Regions from separate parts of the Streptomyces sp. NPDC050759 genome, predicted to be linked through region 1. Evidence: riboswitches for the same ligand, from Rfam matches in the RefSeq annotation. Region 1 holds a riboswitch; the other holds the start of a gene.
What was found. Region 1 has a riboswitch for cyclic di-AMP ahead of ACIBJB_RS46400 (M23 family metallopeptidase). Riboswitches for the same ligand answer to the same signal wherever they lie in the genome.

Region 1 (14,689 bases):
CCTCGACCGCAACGTCGACCTGCTCGTGCGCCGTTACCTCAGTGACCCCGTCGTGCACTCCGTCGATCCCTCGGCGGGCGCAGTCACCACGATGGAGCACCACGTGCTGCATGTCCACGGCGCCGACAAGCACACGGCCACCACCGAGATCGCCGCCCGCGACGGCCGCGTGATCATGTTCCTCGACACCAAGCACGCCGTCGACCGCCTCACCGAGCACCTCCTGAACAGCGGGGTACGGGCCGCGGCGCTGCACGGCGGCAAGTCCCAGCCGCAGCGCACCCGCACGCTGACGCAGTTCAAGTCCGGGCACGTCAACGTGCTGGTGGCGACCAACGTCGCGGCGCGTGGCATCCACGTCGACAACCTCGACCTCGTCGTCAACGTCGACCCGCCCACGGACCACAAGGACTACCTGCACCGCGGCGGCCGTACGGCCCGGGCCGGCGAGTCCGGCAGCGTCGTCACGCTGGTCACCCCGAACCAGCGCCGCGAGATGACCCGGCTGATGGTGGCGGCCGGCATCGTCCCGGTGACCACCCAGGTCCGCGTCGGTGACGAGGCCCTGCACCGCATCACCGGGGCCCAGGCGCCTTCCGGTGTCCCGGTTGTCATCACCGCACCGGTGGTCGAACGCCCCAAGAAGCGTGGCGCCACCTCGCGCGGTCGACGCCGTCCCGCCTCGGCGGCCCGCCGCGTGTCCGTACGGCAGTCCGCCGTCGTAGCGGCGGCATAGCCCTTCGTGATCAGAAGTGATCAAGAGTGATCAGGAAGCCGGCCCATCTTCGCAGGAGGCACCCTTTGACGCTGCTCCAGACGCAGACCCGCCCCGTGTACGCCCACCCCGGGCACGGCACGCCGGCCGACACCAGGGACGTGGCCGGCCCACGGGTCTGGGGGGACATGACCGTCGAGGTGGCCCTGTCCGTGATGGCGGCCGCCCGTACGGGCCGTCTGGTCGTCTGTGACGAGGACGGCCAGCGCATCGGCCTGGTCACCCGGGCCCAGCTCACCTCCGTTCGCGACGGCCTCGGCTACACGGACCGAATCCGCCTGCGTGACGTCACCGACGGCAACGGGCTCCTCGCCCTCTCCCTCTTTCACTGAGCACTGAGCACTGAGCCGCTGAACCGCTGCACGGCTGTCCCGGACCCGTCTCCCCTTCTCCCTGTGAGGCATCATGCGCTGCGTCATCGCCCGCTTCCCGTTCGACCTGACCAAGAGCGGCGTTCTGGAATCGATGAAGGGTGTCAAACCCGAACCGGTCACCGGCGAGTCCGTGATCATCGGACGACGCCACTACCCCCTCAAGCAGGTCGGCCAGGTCATCACCCGTCAGGACCGCCGCGATTTCAGTGCCGGTGAGGTCCTCCGGGCCATGGCCCAGCTCGGCTTCACCTGCCGCGCCCTTCCCGCGGCCGCGCCGGCGCCCAGCGAAAGCCCGTTGGAGCGGGCTTCCGCACTGCTCGGCACCCCGTTCTCCGTCTGACTGACGTTTCCTATGGTGGCGGCGGGTGCGGACCGGTAGCGTCTGTGCCAGCTGTCGTGGTTCGGAGTTCCCCTTGCCCACGCCTTTGGTGTGGGCGCTTTGCTGTGCTGTGCCGCAGGGACCAGGGCGATCACCTCCGTCTTCCCCACAGGGGGAGGGCGTTTCATCGACTGGAAGGCATGACTATGGCTTCGGGAACTGTGAAGTGGTTCAACGCGGAGAAGGGCTTCGGCTTCATCGCCCAGGACGGCGGCGGTCCGGACGTCTTCGCGCACTACTCCGCGATCAACTCCTCGGGCTTCCGTGAGCTCCAGGAGGGCCAGGCCGTGACGTTCGACGTCGTCCAGGGCCAGAAGGGCCCGCAGGCGGAGAACATCACCACTGCGTGATCTTTCACGTGACGTTCGGGGCCGCGCGGCGCACGCCGTGCGGCCCCGGCGTTTTGTGTTGACGTTTCTTGGCCACAGCTTGATCAGACGTGTCTCCTCGCTTTGATCCGCCATGTCCGTGGCGTGCCTAGTCTTGGCCCGCCTTGGGGGTTTTGAGGGGGAGTTGAAGATGGTGCGACGGAGATCGCTCGCTTTCGTCGGGGTGGCCGCGCTGGTACCGCTGCTCGCTTCCGCCGTGTCCGCGCAGGCCGCGTCGGGCTCACTGGCCGTCACCACGCTGGGGCGGCACGGCGCCAAGGTCTCGACGACCGTCACCGTCGTCGCCGTGCCGTCCGGACAGACGTACCGCGTCACGTCGGGCAAGCGGATCAGCCTGCCGGTGGGCCGCTACCTCGCGATGACCGACATCTGGGAGCAGGCCACGGACGGTCTTGGCACCGACACCATCGGCGCGCAGGTCGTGCAGGTGTCGGGGAGTACCTCCGTGACGCTCGACGCGCGCAAGGGCAAGGCCGTCAAGGTGTCCCTCGACACGCCCGCCGACGTGACCGGCCTGCCGCGGATCAGCGCGCAGGTCTGCGCGGCCACCGTCAGTAACATGCCCTCCGCCTTCAGTTCGGGCGGCTGGAACTACCAGGGATCCCTCTACGCCATCCCGAACTCCTCCAAGCTGCTGCAGTTCGGGTACCTGGCGCAGTGGTCGGGCAACGACAGCTACGTCGCCGTGAAGAACACCACGGGCATCCCGGCCGCGCCGGGCGGTTCGTTCAAGCGGGCGAACCTGGCCACGATGCGCTTCTCGGTGCGCAGCGGCACGCAGATGGCCCGGCAGAACGACACCGCGCTCCAGGCGATGCCCAGGACCGACGACTGCACGACCGACCTGATGGCCGAGGTCCGCGAGGACAACGCGCCGTACAGCGCCACCGTCCATGTGACCCCCGGGACCTGGCAGCCGCGCGACGACCTCATCGCTAGCAACGGCGACGACGTCGGCGGCGGTTTCCCGAAGATCAGGACGCTGACGGCGGGACAGAGCTTCACCCAGTCGTTCGGGCGGGCCGCGTGGAGCCCGATGCACTACCTGCCGGTGATCAGGAACAAGTCCGTCACCTTCATCCCGGACGCCCTGATCGGCGACCCCGACGTCGGTGTCAACGGGGCCGACCCGACGAAGGAGACGGTGGTCCTGTCCAAGGGAAGCACCACCGTGAAGAAGCAGACCCTGACCAACTGGGGTACCGGCGACGCCGAGTTCTCCGCCGGCATCCACTCGGTCGGCTGGTACGACCTGACCGTCGACGCCCATCGCTACCGTCCCGGCATCACCTTCCCCGCCGGCATGCTGTCGTCGCGCGTCACCCTCGACTGGCACTTCAAGGCCGACCCGAACAAGGCGATGGTCGCGCCGGTCTTCATGACCCGCTTTCTGCCCACCGGGCTCAACAGCCACAACCAGGCCGCGGCGAACAGCACCACCACGGTCGACGTGAGTGCCGGACGCGGTTCCCAGGGCCCGGATCTGAGGTTCACCGCGGTGACCGCCAAGTCCGTGCGGGTCTGGTCGTCCGCCGACGGCGGCAAGACCTGGAGGGCCGCGACCGTCAAGCACTCCGGCTCGGCCTGGCAGGCGTCCGTCCACAACCCGGCGTCCGGTGCGGTCGCCCTGCGCTCCGAGGTGACCGACGCCGCCGGGGACCGTTCGGTGGAGACGGTGTACCGGGCGTACGCCATCGGCTGAGACCGGCCGGGGGTCCGGGGCGACTCAAAATTTCGGTCGACGCCGGTTCACAGCAGGTGGCGGTTGGGCGCCTTCGCGCGGCCCTCGTACTCGCCCAGCACCACCACGTCCACGCCCGCCCCCGTGAGCAACCCCGTCCCGTCGGCCCCCGCCACGAACGTGTCCGGCTCCCGCCACGCCGTCACCACCCGGCGTACTCCCGCGTCCAGGATCAGCCGGGCGCAGGGGAGGGGGCGGGACGCCCGCCGGGTACAGGGTTCCAGGCTCGTGTACACGGTGGCCGTGGCCAGGCGGGGGTCGGCCGGATCGATCTTCGCCAGGGCCGCCTCCTCGGCGTGGACCACCGGATCGCCGGCCTCCCTGGAGTGGCCGCGGGCCAGCTCCGTGCCGTCGGCGGCCACCACCACCGCGCCCACGCTGAACGCCGTCTGTGAGGGCGGGCACAGGGGCGCCAGCTCGCAGGCCAGGGAGAGCCAGTGGCGGTCCGCGGGGGACGGGTGCAGGCCGGTGCCGGGGGCGGTGGGTTCGTAGCGCATGAGGACCACGTCCTCGATCCGGCGGGACTCCACGAGGCGGAGGCGGCCTGCCTGGTAGGTGCCCGGGCCGAAGAGGCGGGGGGCGTCCGGGGTGCCCACGAAGAGGGGGGCGAGGACCAGCTGCAGTTCGTCCGCCAGGCCCTGCTGGAGGAGCTGGGTGTGGACCCGGCCGCCGCCCTCCACCATCAGGCGGTCCACCCCGCGCTCCTCGTGCAGGTGTTCCAGCAGACGGTGCCAGTCCAGTTCGGGACCGAGAGAGACCACGTCGGCCGCGAGACCGAGGGCGCCGGCCCGCTCCGCGCCCTTGTCCGTCGTACAGAGAAGCTTCTCGCCGCCCGTGTGCCAGAAGTTCGCGGACGGGTCCAGGTCGCCCGAGCCGCTGACCGTGACCTTCAGGGGGAATGGCGGCTTTCCGGCGGCGACCCGGGCCGCGCGGCGTGCCTCGGAGTTCACCAGCAGGCGGGGGTTGTCGGCGCGGATCGTGCCCGCGCCGATGAGGATCGCGTCCACGGAGGCGCGGACCTCGTCGACGCGGTCGAAGTCGGCCGGGCTGGACAGGAGGAGCCGGTCGGGGCCGGTGTCGTCGAGGTATCCGTCGAGGGATACCGCGGCGGAGAGGAGGACGTAGGGATGGGGCATCGGGGCTGTCCCTCTCGCATACGGATGGCGGGGCTTGGTTAAAGTTTGAAGCAAACCTACACTGGGGGCATGACGACCCGCTGGCTCAGCCCCGACGAGCAACGCGCCTGGCGCGCGTACATCGCGGCCGCGTTCCTCCTGGAGGACACCATCGACCGGCAGCTCCAACAGGAGGCCGGTATGCCGCACGTGTACTACTCCATCCTGGCCACCCTCTCCGAGGCGCCGGAGCGACGGCTGCGGATGACCGAGCTCGCCGAGGGGCTGAAGATCACCCGGCCCCGGCTGACGTACGCCGTCGCCCGGCTGGAGAAGGACGGGCTGGTGCGGCGCGAGAGCTGCGAGTGGGACAAGCGCGGCAGCGTCGCGGTCCTCACGGACGAGGGTATGACGGTGCTGGAACGGGCGGCGCCCGGGCATGTGGAGACGGTCCGCGCCGCGCTCTTCGACCGGCTCACCCCCGAGCAGGTGGGGCAGCTGGAGGAGATCTTCACGAGCGTGACTGAAGGGCTTCTGGGTGAAGGCGGCGGCTCCGAGGAGGTCCCCTGGCGCCGACGCTCGTCCCCGTCCTGCTCGTAAGGAACGCCCCGCGTGACGAGCGCCATAAATCCATTGCTTCAAATTTAAAGCATGGGGTAGTGTCTCGGATCAGTAGAACTGCTTCAAAACTGAAGCAGGTATGCCTACGAACCGGAGTACCCGCATGCCCGACCTGCCCGCCGCCACCCAGCGCTCCCGCGTCCGCGTCCCGCTGCGCTTCGGGGACGGCTACCGCGTAGACGCCGAGCTCGTCACCTTCCACGGCCTGACCGACGGCCAGGAGCACCTCGCCGTCGTCCTCGGCGACCCGGGACCCGCCCCCCTGGTGCGCCTGCACTCCGAGTGCCTCACCGGCGACGTCTTCGGCTCCGCCCGCTGCGACTGCGGCCCGCAGCTGCGCGAGGCGGTCGAGCGCATCGCCGAGCGCGGCGGCGTCCTGCTCTACCTCCGCCAGGAGGGCCGCGGCATCGGCCTCTACAACAAGCTCGACGCGTACGCCCTTCAGGACCAGGGCCTCGACACCTACGCCGCGAACACCGCGCTGGGCCTGCCCGAGGACGCCCGCGACTACACGGCGGCCGCACAGATGCTGCGGGCCCTGGGGATCGAAGAGCTCGACCTGCTCTCCAACAACCCGGACAAGGCGGGCCAGTTGCGCGACCTCGGCATCGACGTCCGCGACCGCGTCCCCACCGGCGTCTTCACCACCGCCCACAACGTCCGGTACCTGCGCGCCAAGGTCCTGCAGACCCAGCACACGCTGCCGCTGGGGGAGTTGACCGAGCTCGGCGTCGGATGAGCGTCACTTGGGCGTGTGCGCCAGATAGGCCAGTACCGCCAGCACCCGCCGATGGCCGCTGTCGCTCGGCGGCAGGCCCAGCTTGAGGAAGACGTTGCCGATGTGCTTGCTGACCGAGCGCTCGGTGACGACGAGGGTCTTCGCGATGGTGGTGTTGTCGTGGCCCTCGGCCATCAGCTTCAGCACCTCGCGCTCGCGCGGGGTGAGGGAGTCGAGGGGGGTGTCGCGGCGGCGGGTGAGGAGTTCGGTGACGACCTCGGGGTCGAGCGCGGTGCCGCCGGCCGCGACCCGCTCCAGCGCGTCGAGGAACTCGTCGACCCGGCCGACCCGGTCCTTCAGGAGGTAGCCGACCCCGCTGCTGCCACCGCCCAGCAGTTCGGCGGCGTACGACTCCTCGACGTACTGCGAGAGCACCAGCACCGGGAGCCCGGGGATCCGCTCGCGCGCCTCGAGGGCGGCCCGCAGCCCCTCGTCGCGGAAGCCGGGCGGCATGCGCACGTCGAGCACCGCCACGTCCGGCCGGTGCTCCAGCACAGCGGGCAGGATCTCCGGACCGGTGCCGACGACGGCCACCACCTCGTGCCCGGAGGACGTCAGCAGGAGGACGAGCCCCTCCCTCAGGAGGGCGTTGTCCTCGGCGATCACCACACGCACGGCAGCTCCACATCGATCACGGTCGGGCCCCCGGCGGGGCTGGTCACTTCGAAGGTCCCGTCGAGCGCGGCGACCCTGCGCCGCATCCCGAGCAGCCCCGAACCCGCGGACTCGTCGGCGCCGCCCCGGCCCTCGTCCCGCACCCGCACGGTCAGGCCGCGCCGGGTGCGGGCGAGCCGGACCTCGGCATGGTCGACCCCGCTGTACTTGGCGACATTGGTGAGGGACTCGGCGACCACGAAGTAGGCCGCGGCCTCCACCGCCGCGGGCGCCCGGGTGCCCGCCTCCAGACCGCCGTCCTCGACGCCGACCGTGAGCCCGCTGCTCGACGCCAGGGCCCGCACCGCGCCGACGAGACCCCGGTCGGTGAGGATCGGCGGATGGATGCCGCGCACCACCTGCCGCAGTTCCGTCAGCGCCTGTTCGGCCTGGTCCTGGGCGTCGTCCAGCAGTCTGCGGGCGGCGGCGGGGTCACGGTCGTAGGCCCGCTTGGCGAGTCCGATCCGCATCGAGAGGGCCACGAGGTTGGCCTGGGCGCCGTCGTGCAGGTCCCGCTCGATGCGGCGCAGTTCGGCCTCGTGTGCGGCGATGGCGTCGGCCCGGGTCTCCTTCAGCTCCTCGACCCGCCGGGCCAGCCTGGCCTTCGGGGAGGGCATGAGCAGCGCGGTCGACCAACGGGCCTCGGTGTCCGCGAGCTTCACGATCAGCGGCAGGACGACCGGGCCGCGGCGCAGGATCCCGGCCCGCACACCGTCGACCACCAGGCCGAGGGGCCACAGCGGGAGGGCGAGGGCGAGGAGGGCGCCGTAGAGGTAGTAGGCGACCATCCAGCGGAGGTCCCTGAGCGTGCCCGGGTCCCGCACGGAGATCCTCAGCCGCTCGCGGAGCGTGCCGGTCATCGGCGTGTACGCCTCGGGGATCTCCCTGCCCGTCCACAGGGCGGTCAGGTTGCGCTTGGCGCCGGCGATCCGCCGTATCAGCAGCACGGCCTCGGGCAGCAGCCAGCAGCCGACCACGGCGACCGTCCCGATGGCGGCGATCAGCAGCACGGTGATGAAGATGTACACGCCGAAGCACATCGCCGCGGCCACCACGAGGTGCACGGTCGCCATCGCCGCACGCTGCACCGACTTCCCCATGCGGCTCACGCTAGATGATCGGGCCCGGGAGCACGGTGTAGCCCGCTACACCACTACGGCCTCCCGTCGTCGATCCGCACGGAAACAACCCTGGCGCGAACCACGCCGCGGATGACGTATGCTGGTCACACAACGACGCGGGGTGGAGCAGCTCGGTAGCTCGCTGGGCTCATAACCCAGAGGTCGCAGGTTCAAATCCTGTCCCCGCTACTCACGGCTCAGGGCCGGAGTCCAGTTACTGGACTCCGGCCCTGAGTGTTTCCCCGGGTCGGGCCGCTGCTCGTGACGTGGGGTGAGCGGGTGAGCGCCCTCCGCTTAACCACTGACAGGCAGTCAAAACCTGTGGGTTGGCTGAGGCGAGGTCAACTCGCCCGTTTTTCACCGTTCATGGGCCGTAAGTCCTGCGGGATTTCGTTAATGATCAAGCGGAACGGCTTGGAATCGGGCCCCCGGGTCTATTAACGTTCGATAACGCAGCGCGGTCGTCCCAGCCGTCACAAGAGACGGCTCCGTGCTCACGCGCCGAATTCCGCAAGGAAACCGGGGAACCACCAACTTGGGGTGAATCGCTCGTAGTCCGCCGTGGCAGCACGGCCGGTATACGCGCGTAGGAGACCTTCCTGCTCCGAACCCGTCAGCTAACCCGGTAGGCGAGAAGGAAGGAAAGGAGCGCGCCCACGTGGCGTCCAACCCGCCTGCCCCCGAGGCGCCGTACGTTCCGAGCGACACCCTCGTGTACGACGGCTACCGCGCCGACGACGAGGCCCCGCTCGGCGAGTGGAACCCGACCGCGGAGTCCCTCGCCCCCGTACGAGGCCGGCACCGCGTCGCCAAGCAGCGTGGCGGAGGATTCGCCCGTAGCTCCACCGTTCTGGGCGTCGGTGTCATAGCCGCCGTCAGCGCCGGCGGGATGGCCAGCGCCAACACCGGCAAGCCGCCGGTCTCCCTCTCCATCCCCGACCTGCCCTCCGTGGGTTCGCTCATCTCGGACGACTCCGACTCCGCCGCGGACGACACGAGCGCCTTCAGCAGCGTCGGCGCCACCACCGCCGACACCGCCAAGGGCACCTCGGACGCCGGTGAGGCGCTGCGCTCGCGCATCCTGGCCCAGGCCGAGGTGCAGCAGGGCCAGATCGACACCAAGGCCGCCCAGGCCGTCGCGGCCGCCGCCGAGAAGGAGGCCGACGCGGCCGCCGCCAAGGCGGAGAAGGACGCTCAGGAGAAGGCCGCCGCCGCGAAGAAGAAGGCGGAGGAGGAGGCCGCGAAGAAGGCCGAGGCCGAGCGCCTGGCCGAGCTCGCCAAGCAGTACACGCTGCCGACCTCGTCGTACACCATCACGGGCACCTTCGGTCAGGCCGGCTCCCTGTGGTCCTCCGGCTATCACACGGGCCTCGACTTCGCCGCGCCCACGGGCACGCCGATCAAGGCCATCCACAGCGGCACCATCACGGAGGCCGGCTGGTCCGGCTCCTACGGCTACCGTACGATCCTGACCCTCGACGACGGCACCGAGCTGTGGTTCTGCCACCAGTCCTCGATCAGCGTCAGCGTCGGCCAGAAGGTCGGCACCGGTGACGTCATCGGCCGCGTGGGCGCCACGGGCAACGTGACCGGCGCGCACCTCCACCTGGAGGTCCACCCGGGCGGCTCGGCCGACGGGATCGACCCGATGGCGTGGCTGCGCGGCAAGGGTCTCAACCCCTGAGGTTTACGGCGATTTTGCGGCCGTTGTGGAAGACGGGCGTCCGGGGCTTGCGTTGACGTAGGACATGACTACTTCTCCGCTTCGCAAGCTCGGCTCCTCCGACCTCGAGGTCTTCCCGCTCTCCCTCGGTGGCAACGTGTTCGGCTGGACGGCCGACGAGGCCCAGTCCTTCGCCGTCCTCGACGCCTATGTCGCCGCGGGCGGCAACTTCGTCGACACGGCCGACTCCTACTCGGCCTGGGTCGACGGCAACTCCGGCGGTGAGTCCGAGAGCGTCATCGGCAAGTGGCTGGCGGCCCGGGGCACCCGCGACGACGTGGTCATCGCTACGAAGGTCAGCCAGCACCCCGACTTCCCCGGCCTGACCGCCACCAACATCAAGGCCGCCGCCGACGCCTCGCTGCAGCGCCTGGGCACCGACCACATCGACCTGTACTACACCCACTTCGACAAGACCGAGGTGCCGGTCGAGGAGATCATCGGCGCGCTGGACGAGCTGGTGAAGGCGGGCAAGGTGCGGGCGATCGGTGCCTCCAACATCTCCGCCGCGCGCCTCGCGGAGTCCCTGGCCTTCTCGGACCGCGAGGGCCTGGCACGCTATGTCGCCCTGCAGCCTCACTACAACCTGGTCTCCCGTGACACCTACGAGGGCGAGCTGCAGGCGGTGGCCGCGCGCGAGGGTCTCGCCGCCGTCCCGTACTACGCCCTCGCCTCCGGGTTCCTCACCGGCAAGTACCGCCCCGGCACGACCGTCGACAGCCCGCGGGCCGCGGCGGGCGCCGGCAAGCACCTGGAGACCGAACGCGGCCGGAAGGTCCTCGCGGCCCTGGACGACATCGCCGAGTCCCACGGCGTCCCGGTCGCCACGGTCGCCCTCGCCTGGCTGGCGTCCCGGCCGACGGTCGCGGCCCCGATCGCTTCCGCGCGTACGGTGGAACAGCTGCCGGCGCTGCTGGGGGTGGCGGAGCTGGAGCTGACGGAGGAGGAGGCGGCGCGCCTGACGGAGGCGTCGGCCTGACTCCCGGGCGGCAGGTGCCGACCGGGCTCTGAGCAGCCCTACGTCCGGTACGGGTTGTACGCGGGGTACGGCACCGCCGGGTGGGGCGGCTGGACCGGGTGCGGCGGATGGCCGTACACCCCGTACACCGGCCAGGGCGGCGCGGCCACCGGTACCGGCGGCGCCGTCATCCGGGCCGCATGGTCCAGCGCCGGCCGCGCGACGTCCCGCCGTCGCCACAGCTCGTGCAGCAACTCCCGCTCCCGTACGACGAAGTCGGCGTTCGCCCGCCCGAGCCGCCCCCGGCGCCGGAGGAACGCCAAGGACGTCGCGTACGCCTCGTACTGCGAGACGGCCCGTGCCGCGGCCCGCCCGCCGAACTGGCGCCGTGCGTACTCCCGCGCCACCCGTCGCGCCCGCATCGAGCCCAGCACATACGGCTCGGTCGGCGCCAGCCACCCGGCGACGGCGTACGCGGGCAGTTCCTCGCGCACGGTCTTCAGCTCCCGCTGCCGCGTCCAGATGACCAGCCAGGTCAGCAGCGCGAACGCCGGCACCATGAACATCGCGTACACCGCGAAGAATCCGAACTCCCCGAACGTCGACGAGCCGTTCCACGTCGCGTGCATGCCCATCGCGAGCAGCAGCCCGGACAGTGGGACGAGCACCCGTCGCACGTGCTGGCGTTCGGCCGAGAGCGCGGAGATGCCGAAGCCGATGCCGGTCAGGACGGTGAACAGGGGGTGCGCGAACGGCGACATCACGACGCGCACGAAGAAGGTCGCGGCGGTGACGGAGGCGATGCCGCCGTGGCCGTTGAGCTGGTCGGTGCCGAAGGCGGTGCCGAGGTAGAGGATGTTCTCGGTGAAGGCGAAGCCGGTGGCGGTGACCCCCGCTATCACCACACCGTCGACGATTCCGGTGAAGTCCCGTCTGCGGAACAGGAAGACGAGCAGCACGGCGGCGGCCTTGGCCGACTCCTCGACGATCGGCGCTATCACGGTCGCGCCGAGGGTGTCGGCGCCGGACGGGTCGGCGGTCGCCGTCGCTATCCACTTCGTCGCGAAGCTGTTGGCGATGATCGCTATCAGCGCCGCCGCGCAGGCGCCCCACGCGAAGGCGAACAGCAGATTGCGCCAGGGCCCCGGTTCGACCCGGTCGAGCCAGCGGAACGCGGCTATGAGCAGCGGTACGGGCAGGACGGCGAGCCCCAGGCCGACCAGGAACCCCTCGGTACCGGTCTGTTGACGGACCAGGGCGAGGATGACGAGCCCGGACAGCGCGAGGAGCGTGATCAGGGCGCCGTAGCGCAGCCTCCCCCGGAGGAGGTGTCCCCACCGCTGCCACCAGTGCGCATGCCGCAGCGCGGCGCCACCGGTGGGGTCACCGGGGTGCGTCGGATACGGGGGACAGGTGGCCACAGCATCGACCTTAACGAGACAGAGGCGCCGCCCGCAGGCGGGGCGGGTGATCAGGCGCCGGTGGGGGGCCGGTCGGGTCGGTCGCCGTGCTGTACGCGGCGGAACAGCAGGTCGTTCACGACATGTCCTTTGTCCAGTCCCTGCCCCTCGAAACGAGTCAGCGGCCGGAAGTCGGGACGTGACGCGAAACCGCCGTCGGCCTGTGTGTTCTCGAAGTCGGGGTGCGCGGTGAGCACGTCGAGCATCTGTTCGGCGTACGGTTCCCAGTCGGTCGCGCAGTGCACCAGCGCCCCCGGCCGCAGCCGCGTCGCGGCCAGGTCCAGGAACTCCGGCTGGATCAGGCGCCGCTTGTGGTGCCGCTTCTTGGGCCAGGGGTCCGGGAAGTAGACGCGCAGCCCGTCGAGCGAGTCCTCGGTGAGCATCTCGCGCAGCAGGATGATGGCGTCGCCGTTGCCGACCCTGATGTTGGACAGCTTCTGCTGCTCGGCGAGATTGAGCAGGTTCCCCTGCCCAGGGGTGTGCACATCGACGGCGAGGATGTTGATCCCCGGCTCCGCGGCGGCCATCTGCGCGGTGGCCTCACCCATCCCGAAGCCGATCTCCAGCACGACCGGGTGGTCGTTCCCGAACATCTCACCGAGGTCGATCGTGCGCTGTCCGTCGATGTCGAGGCCCCACGTGGGCCACAGCCGCTGCAACGCGTCCGCCTGCCCCGCCGTCACCCGGCTCCGGCGCGGCTGAAAACTCCGGATCCGCCGCTCGAAGTGCGATCCCGCGGGATCGGCACTGGGACCGTCGGGAAACCGCGGCTCCCCTTTGGCCCGGGTGTGCCGAACGGGGACACCGGGGGCGTGCAGAGCGGACTCGCCGGCGGCGGCGGGCCGGGACCGGGGGGCTTCGGGGGCGTTGAGGGAGTCAGACACAGTGGGGTCGATTTTACGGTGACCTCTGGGATGAACGCCGCCCTGGGATGTTCCGGCCGTCACGTCCGGGGCGGGGCAGGACCCGGTCGGCGCCGAGGGCGTCGGTGACCGGCTGCGTGGAGTCGCCCGCGCTGGCGGTGTCGGTGCCGGTGCCGGCGGCCATGCGGCGGGCCGTCGTCTTGGCTTCTGGGCTGTCACGTCCGGGGCGGGGCGTCTGAGTCGTTACGTCCGGGCCGGTCACGTCCGGGTGGCCGCGGCCGGGCAGCCAGTCCGGGCGGGCTGTGTCGGGGGCAGCCGCGTCCGGGCCCGTCGCGTCCGGGTAGCCGGTCCGGGTGGCCGGTCCGGGGCAGCTGCGTCCGGGTCGTAAGGGCCGGAGGCGGCGCCTGCGGACTGGCGGCACCTGCGGACGGGTGGTGGCACCCGCATCCGTCACGCTGAGCGCAGCGTTTCCAGTGCCCGTCGGGCCGCCTCGGTCGCGTGCGGGGGGGGTGCCCCTATGTGTTTGGTCAAGGTCGAAGGCCAGTAGGTTCGTGTGGTCGAGGGCGGACTGAGCTGTAGGGGTGGGCATGAGTGATGGCCAGGTCACGATCAAGCTCACGAGTGACGAGGCGCTGGTGTTGTCGCACGGGCTGGAGAAGCTCCAGATGACGGACCTCAGCCAGGTTGTCGACGATCCGGCGGTCTGGGCGCCGATCCATAGGATCGCCGGAACGCTCGACAAGGCGCTTCCTGAGCTGTTCGCATCCAACTATGACGAGCGGCTTGAGGCGGCTCGTCAGAGGCTTCGGCCGGAGGACTGATCGAGCGGCCTGAACTCCTCAGCTGGCTGCGGCGGGTTGGGGTTCGTAGAAGGTGCCGTCGCGGAGCATCGCGAAGAGGACGTCGGCTCGTCGTCTGGCGAGGCAGAGCAGGGCCTGGGTGTGGTGCTTGCCCTGGCTGATCTTCTTGTCGTAGTAGGTCCGCGATGCCGGGTCGCCCAGGGCAGCGAACGCGGAGAGGAAGAAGGCCCGTTTGAGCTGTTTGTTTCCCCTCCGGGAGGGCTGTTCGCCGCGGATCGAGGAGCCTGAGCTCCGGGTCGCCGGGGCGAGGCCCGCATAGGCGGCGAGGTGGCCGGCGGTCGGGAAGGTGCTGCCGTCGCCGACCTCGATCAGGATGCGGGCTCCGGTCCTGACGCCGATGCCCGGCATGGACGTCAGGACCTTCGAAAGAGGGTGGGCCTCCAGCAGTTCCTCGATCCGCCCGGCCAGCAGCTTGCGCTGGTCAAGCACGGCGGTCAGCGAGCCGGCCAGACTCGGGACGATCAAAGCGGCCGCCTCGGTGCCCGGAACAGTGACGGTCTGCTCGTCCAGGGCAGCAAAGATCTCCTCGACCAGCCGCTCGGCCATCCTCGGCGCCTTCGGCCGTAACAACGTGACGAGGCGCCGTCGTCCTGCCTTGCGGATCTGGGACGGAGAGCCGAACCGCTCCAGCAGGGCCAGGACGGCCGGGTGTTGCAACCGCGGCCCCAGCACCCGCTCCAGCGAGGGATGGATCTGGGTCAACAGGCCGTGCAGCCGGTTCGCGACGCGGGTGGCCTCGCCGGCCAGGTCGTCGTCGAAGCCGACGACCATCTCCAGCTCGGCGATCGTCTCGTCCTCGCCGTCGATGGCCCGCAACGTGTGAGGCATCGCCCGGGCCGCGTCCGCGATGATGAACGCGTCCCGCGCGTCCGTCTTGG
Region 2 (14,689 bases), on a different contig from region 1:
CCCTTCTCGTCGATGGCCGCGTCGATGGACTCGGGCACCTTGCCGGGTTCGGCGGCCTCCCGGCGCCACTGGGCGTACTGCACGGCGTCGGCGAGGGCCCGCACCGCGCGCTCGGCGGCGGGGTAGGCGGGGATGAGGCGCTCGCGGGTCTCGGCGGCGGGCGGTTCCGCGGGGGCCGGCATGGCGCGCAGCCGGTCCAGGGCGCGGAAGGGGTGGTCGGCGCGGATCGACGGCGGGCCCGAGGCGGCCTGGGGCGCGGTGCTGGTCGCCGCGGACAGGGCCTCCGCGAGGCCGCCGAGCTCGACGTGGACCACGAGGACCGGCTTGCCGGGGACCTGCTCCGCCGCGGACCTGAGCGCCTCGGCGAGCGCGGCGTCGCCGGCGGATCCCTCGCCGACCGCCGGGATGGCCGTCACGATCACCGCGTCGTACGAATCGTCCGCCAACGCGCGCGCGAGGGCCGCGTGGAAGTCCTCCGGTGCGGCCGCTGTGGTGAGGTCCAACGGGGTCGACGGCCGGAGCCCTTCGGCCACGCACGCGTCGTAGGTGAGCAGGCCGAGCGACTCGGAGTTGCCGAGGATCGCCACCTTGGGGCCGGTGGGCAGCGGCTGGCGGGCGAGCAGCAGGCCGGTGTCCACCAGTTCTGTGATGGTGTCGACCCGGATCACGCCGGCCTGCCTCAGCAGCGCGGAGACCGTGGTGTGCGGCAGGCGCGTCGCGCGGACGGCGTGGCCCTGCGGGGCGGTGCCCGCGCCCTGCACCACGACCAGCGGCTTCGCGGCCGCCGTACGTCTGGCGAGGCGGGTGAACTTGCGGGGGTTGCCGATGGACTCCAGGTACATGAGGACGACGTCGGTGTCCGGGTCGTCGTACCAGTACTGCAGGACGTCGTTGCCGGACACGTCCGCGCGGTTGCCGGAGGAGACGAAGGTGGAGACGCCGGTCACGCCGGTGACGCCGGCACCGCGCCGGTGCAGCCGGGAGAGCAGGGCGATGCCGATGGCACCGGACTGGGCGAACAGGCCGATCCGGCCGGGGCGGGGCGCCTCGGGGGCCAGCGAGGCGTTCAGCCGGACCGCCGGGGAGGTGTTGATGATCCCGAACGCGTTCGGGCCGATGATCCGCATGCCGTACGCGCGCGCGTGCCGCACGAGTTCACGCTGGCGCTCGCGCCCCTCGGGGCCGCTCTCGGCGTACCCGGCGGAGAGCACGACGAGTCCCTGCACGCCGTGTGCCCCGCACTCGGCCACGACCTCGGGGACGTGCTCGGCCGGCACGGCGACCACCGCGAGGTCGACGGGGCCGTCGATGTCGCGCACCGAGCGGTGCGCGGGGATGCCGTCGAGCTCCTTCTGCTCGTCGGGGAAGGCCTTGTTCACGGCGTACAGGCGGCCGTTGAACCCGTAGTCCCGGATGTTGCCGAGCACGCTGCGGCCCACGCCGCCGGGGGTGCGGCCGACACCGACGACGGCGACCGAGCCGGGGGTGAGCAGCCGCTGCACGGACCGCGACTCGGCGCGCTGCTCGCGCGCGTACTGCACGGCGAGCGAGCGGTCGGTGGGCTCCAGGTCGAACTCCAGGCGTACGACGCCGTCCTCGAAGCTGCGTTTCTGGGTGTACCCGGCGTCGGTGAACACCTTGATCATCTTGACGTTGGCGGGCAGCACCTCGGCGGCGAAGCGCCGGATGCCGCGCTCGCGCGCGACGGCCCCGATGTGTTCGAGGAGGGCGGAGGCCACGCCGCGCCCCTGGTGGGCGTCCTGGACCAGGAAGGCGACCTCGGCCTCGTCGGCGGGGGCGGAGGCGGGCATGCCCTCGGGGCCGATGCGGTCGTAGCGTACGGTGGCGATGAACTCGCCGCCGACCGTGGCGGCGAGCCCCACCCGGTCCACAAAGTCGTGGTGAGTGAAGCGGTGGACGTCCTTGGCGGACAGGCGAGGGTAGGGCGCGAAGAAGCGGTAGTACTTCGACTCGTCCGAGACCTGCTCGTAGAAGCTGACCAGGCGATCGGCGTCGTCGACGGTGATGGGCCTGATGCGCGCGGTGCCGCCGTCGCGCAGCACCACGTCGGCCTCCCAGTGGGCGGGGTACTCGTGCCGGTCCGACGCGCTCTGCATGGGCCCCAGAGTACGGCTCGCGTACGACAACGGCGCGAGGCAGTCTGTGGAGAACGCGCGAGAACGCACAAGGACGGAAGTCGGGCCGAGGCCGCGGTCCGACCACTCCCCCCGGTAGGACTTCAGGTCCTGTCCGGGGCGCTTCACGTGTGGGAAACTGGTCTAGACAACCCTGAACACCGAAGGGCAGCATCACATGGCTGAGCGCCGCGTCAACGTCGGCTGGGCCGAGGGCCTTCACGCCCGCCCCGCTTCCATCTTCGTCCGGGCCGCCACGGCCGCAGGTATCCCGGTGACGATCGCCAAGGCCGACGGCAACCCCGTCAACGCGGCCTCCATGCTGGCCGTTCTCGGCCTGGGTGCGCAGGGCGGCGAGGAGATCGTCCTCGCCTCCGACGCCGAGGGCGCGGACGTGGCCCTCGACCGCCTCGCGAAGCTGGTCGCCGAGGGGCTCGAGGAGCTTCCCGAGACCGTCTGAGGGAAGGTGCCTTAAAAAGCATCGAGGGGCTCGTCCGAATTACCGGGCGGGCCCTTCGCATTTCCCTTTTGCGGGCAGCAGAAATACTCCCCCTCGAATTAGCCTCTCTTTGTATACGGCGCCCGTGTTAATGCCGCAGACCTGTCACGTTTACAGGATGTTGCGAGGTCCTCACACGGTCCGCGCGGTCCGGCCCGGAAGGGAACCGCAGTCGGTGTTCCGCGCCCGAGCGCTCAGTGTGCAGCGCCGTGATCGCCCGCGCGCGCTCACCGTCCCCGCGCGCCACCGCGTCCACTATCGCGCCGTGCTCGGCCCAGGACTCCGCGGGGTTGGCCGGCGCGTCCACGACGTACATCCAGGCGATCTTGTGCCGCAGCTGGGTCAGCATCGAGGTCAGCGCGGGGCTGCCGGAGGCCTGGGCGAGCGTCTCGTGGAACCAGCCCCCCAGAGAGCGCAGATCCTCGCTGTTGCCCCGCCTGGCCCGCTCCTGGCCCAGCCTGACCAGGCCGCGCAGCACCTTCAGATGGGCCTCGGTGCGGCGCTGGGCGGCCCGGGAGGCGCCGAGCGGCTCGAGGAGCATCCGCATCTCCAGGAGGTCGGCGCCCTCCTGCTCGGTCGGTTCGGCCACGCACGCGCCCGCGTGCCGCCGCGTCACCACGAAGCCCTCGGCCTCCAGCGTGCGCAGGGCCTCCCGGACCGGGACACGGGAGACGCCGTAGCGGCGGGCGAGCAGTTCCTCGGTGAGCCGGCTGCCGCGCTCGTAGACACCGGCGACGATGTCGTCCCGGATCGCCGTGCATACCGAGTGCGCCGGAATACGCATGTCCGACCTCCGTCTTAATCCCCGTGAAACGTCGCCGATTGACGTGTGTTCAGTGACTCTATTGCAATGAGCGGGAATTTCCGACGGCGGACCGGAATCCGGGGATATTTTTTGGACAACGGGGCCGCGGAAACGACGAAACCCCGGCTCGGGGAGCCGGGGCCTCGCGGAGATCGCGCGGTGGGTCGTCAGACGTTCACGCCGTGCGCGCGCAGGTATGCGACGGGGTCGATGTCCGAGCCGTACTCGGCGGTGGTGCGCGCCTCGAAGTGCAGGTGCGGCCCGGTCACGTTGCCGGTCGCGCCGGACAGTCCGATCTGCTGGCCCGGGGTGACCGACTGGCCGACCGAGACGCCGATGGACGACAGGTGGCCGTACTGGGTGTACGTGCCGTCGGCCATCCTGATCACGATCTCGTTGCCGTACGACCCGCCCCAGCCGGCCTCCACGACGGTGCCGCGGCCGACCGCGTGGACCGAGGTGCCGCTCGCGGCGTGGAAGTCGACACCGGTGTGGCTGCCGGACGACCACAGGGAGCCGCCGGTCTTGTAGCCGGTCGAGATGTAGGAGCCGGAGATCGGGACGACGAAGCTGTTGAGACGCTTGCGCTCGGCCTCGCGGGCGGCGCGCTCCTTGGCCTCGCGTATCTCCTTGGCGCGCGCCTCGGCCTTGCGCTTGGCCTCCGCCGCCGCCTTCTTCTGCGCGGCGGCCTGCGCCTGAGCCTCGGCCTGGGCGTCGAGCTGGTCGGCGAGGGAGTCTCCCGCGCTGACGACGGGCATGAGGCCGGTCTGCTCGACGGAGTTGTCGGCGGCGAACGCCGGAGCTGCGATGGTGCCGATGACGCCGGTCGTGGCGAGGGCCGCGACTCCCGCCGCGCGGGCGGTGGTGCGCTTCATGCGGCTGGGACGACGGTGCTTCCCGGTGGCGCAGGTGAACGCCATGTGGTGGCTGGTCCTTTCCTTCCTTCTCGCCTACCGGGTTAGCTGACGGGTTCGGAGCAGGAAGGTCTCCTACGGACTCCCTCGCGGCTCGCGCGGGCGTCCGATTCACCCCAGGGACGTGTGGTGTGGGTCCCCGGCTCCCCTGGCTCGCGCCATGCGGGGACTCGGCGATGACTGTCCGGTGCCGCGGACGCGGCGCAGTGCCTGACGGACAGCCCAGAGGACGCTAAGCGGGGCCACTTTCAATCCCCAAACGGATCACGGCTTTTGTAGCGCATCCCACAGGGCAGACAGGCAACCTCCTGCCCAATTCGGACATCAGGGGGCCCTGATGACGCTTACGTCACCAGGGCCCCCGAGGTCGGGTTCCTCTACTCGGCCGTCACGACCTTGACTTCGCCGATGCCGAGGGCCTCGACGGGCTCCCTGATGGCGGCCGCGTCGCCGACCAGGACCGTCACCAGCCGGTCCACCGGGAAGGCGTTCACGACGGCCGCGGTGGCCTCGACGGTGCCGGTCGCGGCGAGCTGCTGGTACAGGGTCGCCTGGTAGTCGTCCGGGAGGTGCTGCTCGACCTGGTCGGCCAGCGTGCTCGCCACGGCCGCCGCGGTCTCGTACTTGAGCGGCGCGACCCCGACGAGGTTCTGTACGGCGACATCGCGCTCGGCGTCGGTGAGGCCGCCCTCGGCGAGCGTGCGCAGCACCTTCCACAGGTCGTCCAGGGCGGGACCGGTGTTCGGGGTGTCGACGGAGCCGCTGATGGCGAGCATCGCGGCGCCGGAACCGTCCGGGGCGGACCTGAGGACCTGCCCGAACGAGCGCACCCCGTAGGTGTAGCCCTTCTCCTCGCGCAGGACGCGGTCCAGGCGGGAGGTGAGGGTGCCACCGAGGCAGTACGTGCCGAGCACCTGCGCGGGCCACACGCGTGCGTGCCGGTCGGGACCGATGCGGCCGATCAGCAGCTGCGTCTGGACGGCGCCGGGGCGGTCCACGATGACGACCCGGCCGGTGTCGTCGGCGGTCACCGGCGGCACCGGGCGCGGCCGGCCCGTGGAGCCGGTCCAGGAACCGAGGGTGTCGCCGAGCAGGGCGTCCAGGTCGATGCCGGTGAGGTCGCCGACCACCACGGCGGTCGCGGTGGCGGGGCGCACGTGCTTCTCGTAGAAGCCGCGCACGGCCGCGGAGTCGATGGTCTCGACCGTCTCCTCGGTGCCCTGGCGCGGGCGCGACATGCGCGAGTCGGCCGGGAACAGCTCCCTGGAGAGCTCCTTGGCGGCGCGGCGGGACGGGTTGGCCAGCTCGTGCGGGATCTCGTCCAGGCGGTTGCGGACGAGCCGCTCGACCTCGCTGTCCGCGAACGCGGGCGCCCTGAGGGCGTCGGCCAGGAGACCGAGCGCCTTGGCGAGGCGGGAGGCGGGCACTTCGAGGCTGAGGCGGACGCCCGGGTGGTCGGCGTGCGCGTCGAGGGTGGCGCCGCAGCGCTCCAGCTCGGCGGCGAACTCCTCGGCGGAGTGCTTGTCCGTGCCCTCGGAGAAGGCGCGCGCCATGATCGTGGCGACGCCGTCCAGGCCGGCCGGCTCGGCGTCCAGGGGTGCGTCCAGGAGCACCTCGACGGCGACGACCTGCTGGCCGGGGCGGTGGCAGCGCAGGAGGGTGAGGCCGTTGTCGAGCGTCCCGCGCTCGGGGGCGGGGAAGGCCCAGACCTTGGGCTCGCCCGCCTGCGGCTGCGGGTGGAATTCCATCGCGGCGAGCTCGGTCACTTGGCCGCCTCCTCGTTCTCGTCGGTGACTTCCACGGTGGCCGCGGACTCCGGGTCCTCGGCGCCCTCGGCGTCCTCGGCGCTCTGGGCGATCTCGGCCGGGGAGGTGGGCTCGTAGACGAGCACCGCGCGGTTGTCGGGGCGCAGCTTGGCCTTGGCGACCGCCTGGACCTCCTCGGCGCTCACCTCGAGGACGCGCTGTACGGCGGTCAGGGCGAGCTGGGGGTCGCCGAACAGGACGGCGTAGCGGCACAGTTCGTCGGCGCGGCCCGCGACGGTGCCGAGCCGGTCCAGCCACTCGCGCTCCAACTGGGCCTGGGCGCGCTCCATTTCCTCGGCCGTGGGGCCCTCCTCGGCGAACCGGGCGAGCTCCTCGTCGATGGCGGCCTCGATGACCGGTACCTCGACGTCACCGGAGGTCTTCACGTCGAGCCAGCCCAGGGAGGGCGCACCGGCCAGGCGCAGCAGGCCGAAGCCGGCCGCGACGGCCGTACGGTCGCGCCGTACGAGCCGGTTGTAGAGGCGGGAGGACTCGCCGCCGCCGAGGACGGTGAGGGCGAGGTCGGCCGCGTCGCACGCGCGTGTGCCGTCGTGCGGCAGCCGGTAGGCCGCCATCAGGGCGCGCGCCGGGACCTCCTCCTCGACGACCTCGCGCAGCTGCTCGCCGATCGTCTCGGGCAGGGAACCGTCGCGGGGCGCGGGCTTGCCGTCGTGCGACGGGATGGAGCCGAAGTACTTCTCGATCCAGGCGAGCGTCTGCTCCGGGTCGATGTCGCCGACGACCGACAGAACCGCGTTGCCCGGCGCGTAGTACGTGCGGAAGAACGCGCGGGCGTCCTCCAGCGTGGCCGCGTCCAGGTCGGCCATCGAGCCGATCGGGGTGTGGTGGTAGGGGTGGCCCTCCGGGTAGGCGAGGGCGGTGAGCTTCTCGAAGGCCGTGCCGTAGGGGACGTTGTCGTAGCGCTGCCGCCGCTCGTTCTTGACGACGTCCCGCTGGTTCTCCATGGACTCGTCGTCGAGGGCGGCGAGCAGGGAGCCCATGCGGTCGGCCTCCAGCCAGAGGGCGAGCTCCAGCTGGTGGGTGGGCATGGTCTCGAAGTAGTTGGTCCGCTCGAAGCTGGTGGTGCCGTTGAGCGAGCCTCCCGCACCCTGGACGAGCTCGAAGTGTCCGTTGCCCTGCACCTGCTTCGAGCCCTGGAACATCAAGTGCTCGAAAAGGTGAGCCAGGCCGGTACGTCCCTTGACCTCGTGGCGTGAGCCGACGTCGTACCAGAGGCACACCGCCGCGACCGGGGTCAGGTGGTCCTCGGAGAGCACCACGCGCAGGCCGTTGGCCAGGCGGTGCTCGGTCGCTGTCAGGCCCCCGGTGCCTGCCTGGTCTGTGGCCGTGTGACCCATGGGCATGTACGTCCCTTCGATCGCGGTCGCGGTCGTGGAAAACCGCGGTTGTCCTGCCGGTCCTGCCACTGTATGCAAGCGTGCGGACCCTCGGCGAAGTTCCCGGAGCGCGTACGCCCACAGCGGATCGCGTAGCCTGCGGGCAATCGTGAGGGAGGCGCTGCACCGGCGCCGGGCCGGGCGCCTCAGCCGGGTCCTGGCCCGGACTGTCAGTGCCGCGGTCCACAATGGTCCGCGTCAGATCCCGTTCACGCTTCAGCAAGAGTGAGCCAAAGGGCCGTGAGCGACCCGTAGGCGAGCGACCAGAAAAGAGGAGCCGGCAGCGATGGCCCGCCGCAGCACGAAGACCCCGCCGCCCGACGACTCGTACGAGGAGCGGATCCTCGACATCGACGTCGTGGACGAGATGAAGGGCTCGTACCTCGAGTACGCGTACTCGGTCATCTACTCCCGCGCGCTCCCGGACGCCCGCGACGGCCTCAAGCCGGTGCACCGGCGCATCGTCTACCAGATGAACGAGATGGGCCTGCGCCCCGACCGCGGCTATGTGAAGTGTGCCCGCGTGGTCGGCGAGGTCATGGGTAAGTTGCACCCGCACGGCGACGCGTCGATCTACGACGCCCTCGTGCGCATGGCCCAGCCCTTCTCGATGAGCGTCCCGCTGGTCGACGGCCACGGCAACTTCGGTTCGCTGGGCAATGACGACCCGCCGGCCGCCATGCGGTACACCGAGTGCCGCGCCGCCGAGGCCGCGAGCCTGATGACGGAGTCCATCGACGAGGACACGGTCGATTTCGCGCCCAACTACGACGGCCAGGAGCAGGAGCCGGGCGCGCTGCCCGCCGCCTTCCCGAACCTGCTGGTGAACGGCTCCTCGGGCATCGCGGTCGGCATGGCCACCAACATGGCGCCGCACAACCTCGCCGAGGTCATCGCGGCGGCCCGCCACCTGATCCGCTACCCGAACGCGGACCTGGACGCCCTGATGCGCCACGTCCCCGGCCCCGACCTGCCCACCGGCGGCCGGATCGTCGGGCTCTCCGGCATCCGGGACGCCTACGAGACCGGCCGCGGCACCTTCAAGATCCGCGCGACGGTGTCGGTGGAGACGGTCACGGCCCGACGCAAGGGCCTGGTCGTCACCGAGCTGCCCTTCACGGTCGGCCCCGAGAAGGTGATCGCCAAGATCAAGGACCTGGTCGGCTCGAAGAAGCTGCAGGGCATCGCCGACGTCAAGGACCTCACCGACCGCGCGCACGGCCTGCGTCTGGTCATCGAGATCAAGAACGGCTTCGTGCCGGAGGCGGTCCTCGAGCAGCTCTACAAGCTGACGCCGATGGAGGAGTCCTTCGGCGTCAACAACGTCGCGCTGGTGGACGGCCAGCCCCTCACGCTCGGCCTCAAGGAACTCCTCGAGGTCTATCTCGACCACCGCTTCGAAGTGGTGCGCCGCCGCAGCGAGTTCCGGCGCACCAAGCGCCGCGACCGGCTGCACCTGGTCGAGGGCCTGCTCACCGCCCTGGTCGACATCGACGAGGTCATCCGCATCATCCGCTCCAGCGACAACTCCGCGCAGGCGAAGGAGCGCCTGATCGAGCGCTTCTCGCTGAGCGAGATCCAGACGCAGTACATCCTGGACACGCCCCTGCGCCGCCTGACGCGGTTCGACCGCATCGAGCTGGAGTCGGAGAAGGACAGGCTCAACGCCGAGATCGCCGAGCTGACCCGGATCCTGGAGTCGGACGCCGAGCTGCGCAAGCTGGTCTCCGCCGAACTGGCGGCGGTCGCCAAGAAGTACGGCACCGAGCGGCGTACGGTCCTGCTGGAGGCCGGAGCGACGGCCCCCGTGACCGCCGTACCGCTCCAGGTGGCGGACGACCCGTGCCGGGTACTGCTGTCCTCGACGGGCCTGCTGGCCCGTACATCGAACGGCGAGCCGTTCCCGCAGGACGCCGACGCCAGGCGAAGCAAGCACGACGTGATCGTCTCGGCGGTACCGGCCACCGCGCGCGGCGAGATCGGCGCGGTGACCTCGTCCGGCCGTCTGCTGCGGCTGAACGTCATCGACCTTCCGCAGCTCCCGGACACCGCCGCGGCCCCCAACCTCGCGGGCGGGGCCCCGCTGTCGGAGTTCCTCTCGCTGGAGGACGACGAGACGCTGGTCTGCCTGACCACGCTCGACGAGTCCTCCCCCGGTCTGGCGCTCGGCACCGAACAGGGCGTCGTCAAGCGCGTGGTCCCCGACTACCCGTCCAACAAGGGGGAGTTGGAGGTCATCACGCTCAAGGAGGGCGACCGGATCGTGGGCGCGGTGGAACTGCGCACCGGCGAGGAGGACCTCGTGTTCATCACCGACGACGCCCAGCTCCTGCGCTATCAGGCCTCGCAGGTCCGCCCGCAGGGCCGCGCGGCGGGCGGTATGGCGGGCATCAAGCTCACCGAGGGCGCGAAGGTCATCTCCTTCACCGCGGTGGATCCGGCGGTGGACGCGGTCGTCTTCACGGTCGCGGGCTCACGCGGCACGCTCGACGACTCGGTCCAGACGACGGCCAAGCTGACCCCGTTCGACCAGTACCCGCGCAAGGGCCGCGCCACGGGCGGTGTGCGCTGCCAGCGGTTCCTGAAGGGCGAGGACTGCCTGTCCCTGGCCTGGGCGGGCGCCGTCCCGGCCCGCGCCGCGCAGAAGAACGGCACACCGGCCGACCTCCCGGAGATCGACCCGCGCCGCGACGGCTCGGGCGTGTCTCTGGCGAAGACGGTGTCGGTGGTGGCGGGGCCGGTCTAGCTGATCCATTCCAAGAGATGCCCGCAGGGTGGGGGGTGGGCGGCAGCCGAAGCCACCGCGAGACGGTCAGGCGGCGGGCTGCCGACCCTGGTCGTCAAGGTGGCAGCGGGCGGTCAGGCGTCAGGGTCGACTTCGGGGTGCGTGAACCGCACGGGCTTGCCCAGCGACCGGGCGTAGCCGATTTCGGCTCGGGTGCTGTCTCCGATGTAGTCGCCGACTACGAGCACCTCATCAGCGAGCCGGATCTTCGCCCGGTGCAGATCGTCGAGTCGAACCTTCAGCGCCTCGGCCTCGACAGGATCGGACCAGAGTTCGTGCGGCGACTTCATGTCACAGCCCGGTTTGACGACAATCCTTCCGGCTCTGGTCTCCCGCAGATCGGCCTCGGTCATCTCGGCCATGAAGCGGGTGGAGCCGCAGATCACGACGATACGCGGGAGGCTCAGCTGCTTCTTCGCGTCGGCGAGCTTCTCCTCGGGGGTGATCAGTCGCGGGTATGACACTGATTCCTCCAATAGATCATCTAGACGTCGGGATCCCGTACGTCGGGGTCCTGCTCGCCGGGATCCTGTACGTAGCGGAGGACGCCCCACATGCCGGCCTCGTCAGGGTGCGGGGCGTCCGCGCCTGCCCTGCACGCCTCCAGCTCCTTGCGCCGGGCGGGAGAGTCGACGCCGGAGCCGATGAGGACGAGCTGGGTGAGGCGGGCGTCACCGGGCGCCCAGGCCTCCGGGTAGAAGCGCAGGAAGCGCCCCACGGCATGGACGGCGTAACGGTTGCGGACGTCGTACGGCCCGAAGTCGACGTACCCCTTGATCCGGTAGAGGCCCTCGGGCCTGGTGTCGAGGAACGCCATCAGCCGGCGAGGGTCGAGGGGTTCGTCGGAGGCGAAGGAGAGGCTGTCGTAGCCGGAGTGCAGATGTCCGGCGTGATCGTCGCCGTGGTCGTGGTCGTCAGGCAGGTCGTCGAAGGAGAGCTGTCCGACGCGCTCCTCAGCGGGCCGGCAGTCGAAGAGGAACGCGGGGTCGATGCGACCGTAGGTGGCGGGAACGACAGCCGCACGGTCGACAAGTCGATGCACCAGAGCGAGGACGTGTTCGGCGTCGGCCGCCCGGTCGAGCTTGTTGACGACGACGAGGTCGGCGAGGGCGAGGTGCCGGTCGATCTCGGGATGCCGGGCGCGGGTGTCGTCGAACTCTGCGGCGTCGACGACCTCGACGAGGCCGCCGTAGACGATGTCAGGTTGTTCGCTGGCAAGCACCATGCGGACGAGTTCCTGCGGCTCGGCGAGCCCGCTGGCCTCCACGACGATCACATCGATGCCGGTGTCGGGACGGGCGAGCCGGGACAGGTACCGGTCGAGCTCGCTGACGTCGACGGCGCAGCACAGGCAGCCGTTCCCGAGGGAGACGGTGGAGTCGCCGAGCGCGCCGGCGACGGCCATGGCGTCGATCTCGATGGCACCGAAGTCGTTGACGATGGCTCCGATACGGCTGCCGCCGCTGCGGTGGAGGAGATGATTGAGGAGGGTGGTCTTGCCGGAACCCAGGAATCCGGCAAGGACGACGACCGGGATCTGGCGGTGGCTCCCGCTCGGCTGACTCAACGTGCGACCTCTTTCGCGCTGCCGCGTGCACCGGATCGCGGGCCCGGCGCACATACGAGGTTTGAATGCCGGACCAGGATACGAGCCGGAATAATCACCGCGAAGTGAACGATTGTTAGCAGCACTTGCGGGGCAGACGTTGGGGAAGGCGCCGGTTCGTGCGACCCTCACTTCCCTCCGTGCGCCTCCTCTCCGCCTCCCCCGCCGATCAGAGCCGCTCGGCACCCTGGGAGACGGCAAGCGCCGCCCACCGCTCGCCGGTCCCCATCAGTCGACCCGCACCCCGACGACCGGCGGACGGCCGCCTGAATCGGGGGTTGACATGGCCACACTGAACGCAGGTGTACGGAGGATCGTTTCGGCTGCCAAGGCGACGGTGACGGCCGTCACCGACTCCATCAGCACACGGAGTACCCGCCACCGCAGGAGGGCCGTTCTCGCCCAACAGCACCGGCTCCACTTCGACCTGATCTGCAAGGCCATGGACGATCCCGCCCTAGCCGCGGTTCTCGACACCTACGAGACCCAGATCCCGCTCGAGAAACAGCGCCAGTTCCTCTTCGCCAACGCGCTCTACATCAACGCCATGTACTTCCACCGCATCGGAGCCATGAACCGCGCGGAGTTGTACGGCCACCTGCGGGTGATGTGCCAGAACGAGGTCTTCCGTGAGTACTGGGAGGCGACGCGCCATCACCGGAAGAGCCTGCCCGAGGATTCGGAGGAGTTCACTCTGGGCCTGATGTTGGACGATCTGATCCAGGAGCTCGCGGATTCCGACACGGACGAGTGGTGGGTCGTGGGCCAGCCGCCCGAGGAGTCCCCATGACTCTCGGACGGCACGGCCGTCGCGCAACCGTCAAGCGTCGGGGATGTCCTGTTTGGCACGGACGAGGGTTTCCCGAGAGATGATCACAATGCGCTCATAGTCGGCTCGTGCGGCATCCGACGGAAGCTCGGGGTCGAGTTCCGCAGTCGCTTCGCGCCCGATCACGGCGAAGTCACCGCTGCTGAGCTCGAAAATGTCGGGGCATGTCTGCCCGGTGGCACTGCCGCGCTCTCGAGGAGAGGCCCCGACACGTCGCACGATCTTCACGGAGGTGTACCGCCTTGTGACTCAGAGGGATGGATGTGCCCTCCGAAGTCGTCCGCGGTGGTTCGTCGGCAGTGCGTCGGAGTGCGCTCTCCGCGCGCGAGGTGTTCGCCGGAGCTGCCCCGGCCAGGCCCAGGGCCAGGTAAAGATATCGACTCCGGTGCACACGATGCGCGAGTTCTCACTCTGCGAGTGAGTGAAAATTCAGCGAGAGCCTTGACCGGGGCGCGTACGGGAGCGGGCTCGCCCGTCGCGGGATGCCACGAGCCCTGGTCAGCTCATCACCGGCACCGTACGCGGGGCGTCCTGCCGGAGGATCCGGGAACGGGGGCCTCCCTGCGGTGGATCGCGTTCAGGGTGGGCCGGCGCGCGACGGAGCGCACCGGCGTGCGATGGCCCGGACAGCGCCCCCACGGCCCCCACAGGGCGCGCCACCCAAGCACGCGTGAGTGATACCCGTCCCCTTCCGGGCGACTTCCCGCGCCGGACGACAGCCCGCCCCGGCACGAGGCCGTATCCGCGACTTCGCAGGCGTGCGGCACGGGGATGGTGTTCAGCCGTTGCGGCGCGAGCGGCGTCCGCCTCCAGCCGAGGATGGCTGCCTGGTCCTGACGCGGCGGCCGCCGAAGTACGGAAAACTCGCTGGTGCCGTGCCGATCATTCCCGGGCACGACGACGCGGACGACACCGCGGCACCGGCCCGCGGTGTCGCCTTAAGCGCTCGCTGACCCGTCCCCATGGGGGTTGCGCGGGGCCATCCGCGGGCGAGCCGGGACGGCGTTCGGTGTCGCAGATCGCGGTTATGCCATGACGGGTACCGCCACGGGGGGCTGCGGACCGACGTACCGCGCCACCGGCCTGATGATCTTCGAGTCCGCCGCCTGCTCCAGGATGTTGGCGCTCCACCCCACCACCCGCGCCGCCGCGAACGTCGGCGTGAACATCTCGCGGGGCAGCCCGCACAGTTCCATGACCACGCCCGCGTAGAACTCGACGTTGGTGTGCAGCTCCCGCCCCGGCTTGAGCTCGGCCAGGATCGCCTCGACATGGCGTTCCACCTCGACGGCGAAGTCCACGCGTGGACCGCCGAACCGCTGGGCGACCTCCCGGAGCATCCGGGAACGCGGATCCTCCGTGCGGTAGATCGCGTGGCCGAAGCCCATGATCCGCTCACCGGAGAGCACACGCTCACGGATCCAGGAGTCGATGCGGTCGGGCGTGCCGATCGCATCGAGGGTGTCCAGCGCCCGACTGGGCGCTCCCCCGTGCAACGGCCCGGACAACGCCCCTACGGCCCCCACGAGACACGCCGCCACATCCGCTCCCGTCGACGCGATGACCCGCGCCGTGAAGGTTGATGCGTTGAAGCCGTGATCAATGGTTGAGATCAAGTACTGCTCGACTGCCCGCGCCCGTTGAGGCTCCGGCTCCGCACCCGTCAACATGTAGAGGTAGTTCGCCGCGTACGAGAGATCCTCACGCGGCTCCACCGGCTCCAGCCCCTTGCCCAGCCGGTGCAGTGCGGTGAGCAGCGTCGGCACGGCCGCAGCGGCCACGAGGGTGTCCCGTCGCCGCTCGTCCGGGTCGATGTCGTACACCGGACGGAACCCTTTCGCCGCTCCGAGCAGCGACAGCGCGGTACGCATGCCGGCCAGTGGCCCGGACCGCCCACTCGCCGCCGCGATCGCC

Region 2: linked by a shared signal. The riboswitch ahead of ACIBJB_RS35615 (M23 family metallopeptidase) and the one ahead of ACIBJB_RS46400 (M23 family metallopeptidase) in region 1 are both predicted to bind cyclic di-AMP.

The regions. Positions count from the first base shown of each region.
Region 1 covers NZ_JBITGI010000031.1:62,391-77,079, forward strand. The annotation lists gene ACIBJB_RS46345 (DEAD/DEAH box helicase) at 1-736, shown strand, start outside; gene ACIBJB_RS46350 (CBS domain-containing protein) at 802-1,107, shown strand; gene ACIBJB_RS46355 (SCO5918 family protein) at 1,181-1,489, shown strand; gene ACIBJB_RS46360 (cold-shock protein) at 1,675-1,878, shown strand; gene ACIBJB_RS46365 (hypothetical protein) at 2,048-3,619, shown strand; gene ACIBJB_RS46370 (dihydrofolate reductase family protein) at 3,667-4,794, opposite strand; gene ACIBJB_RS46375 (MarR family winged helix-turn-helix transcriptional regulator) at 4,864-5,373, shown strand; gene ribA (GTP cyclohydrolase II) at 5,498-6,133, shown strand; gene ACIBJB_RS46385 (response regulator transcription factor) at 6,137-6,787, opposite strand; gene ACIBJB_RS46390 (histidine kinase) at 6,775-7,926, opposite strand; tRNA gene ACIBJB_RS46395 (tRNA-Met) at 8,063-8,136, shown strand; cyclic di-AMP (ydaO/yuaA leader) riboswitch at 8,437-8,594, shown strand; gene ACIBJB_RS46400 (M23 family metallopeptidase) at 8,606-9,631, shown strand; gene ACIBJB_RS46405 (aldo/keto reductase) at 9,696-10,649, shown strand; gene ACIBJB_RS46410 (PrsW family intramembrane metalloprotease) at 10,688-12,049, opposite strand; gene trmB (tRNA (guanosine(46)-N7)-methyltransferase TrmB) at 12,100-12,972, opposite strand; gene ACIBJB_RS46420 (hypothetical protein) at 13,539-13,772, shown strand; gene ACIBJB_RS46425 (IS110 family transposase) at 13,791-14,689, opposite strand, start outside.
Region 2 covers NZ_JBITGI010000015.1:120,717-135,405, reverse strand. The annotation lists gene ACIBJB_RS35630 (GNAT family N-acetyltransferase) at 1-2,117, opposite strand, end outside; gene ACIBJB_RS35625 (HPr family phosphocarrier protein) at 2,314-2,595, shown strand; gene ACIBJB_RS35620 (GntR family transcriptional regulator) at 2,723-3,418, opposite strand; gene ACIBJB_RS35615 (M23 family metallopeptidase) at 3,607-4,359, opposite strand; cyclic di-AMP (ydaO/yuaA leader) riboswitch at 4,373-4,539, opposite strand; gene ACIBJB_RS35610 (M16 family metallopeptidase) at 4,731-6,119, opposite strand; gene ACIBJB_RS35605 (M16 family metallopeptidase) at 6,116-7,516, opposite strand; gene ACIBJB_RS35600 (DNA topoisomerase (ATP-hydrolyzing) subunit A) at 7,842-10,301, shown strand; gene ACIBJB_RS35595 (hypothetical protein) at 10,415-10,804, opposite strand; gene ACIBJB_RS35590 (CobW family GTP-binding protein) at 10,825-11,907, opposite strand; gene ACIBJB_RS35585 (DUF6082 family protein) at 12,230-12,736, shown strand; gene ACIBJB_RS35580 (hypothetical protein) at 12,767-13,003, opposite strand; gene ACIBJB_RS35575 (citrate synthase/methylcitrate synthase) at 13,801-14,689, opposite strand, start outside.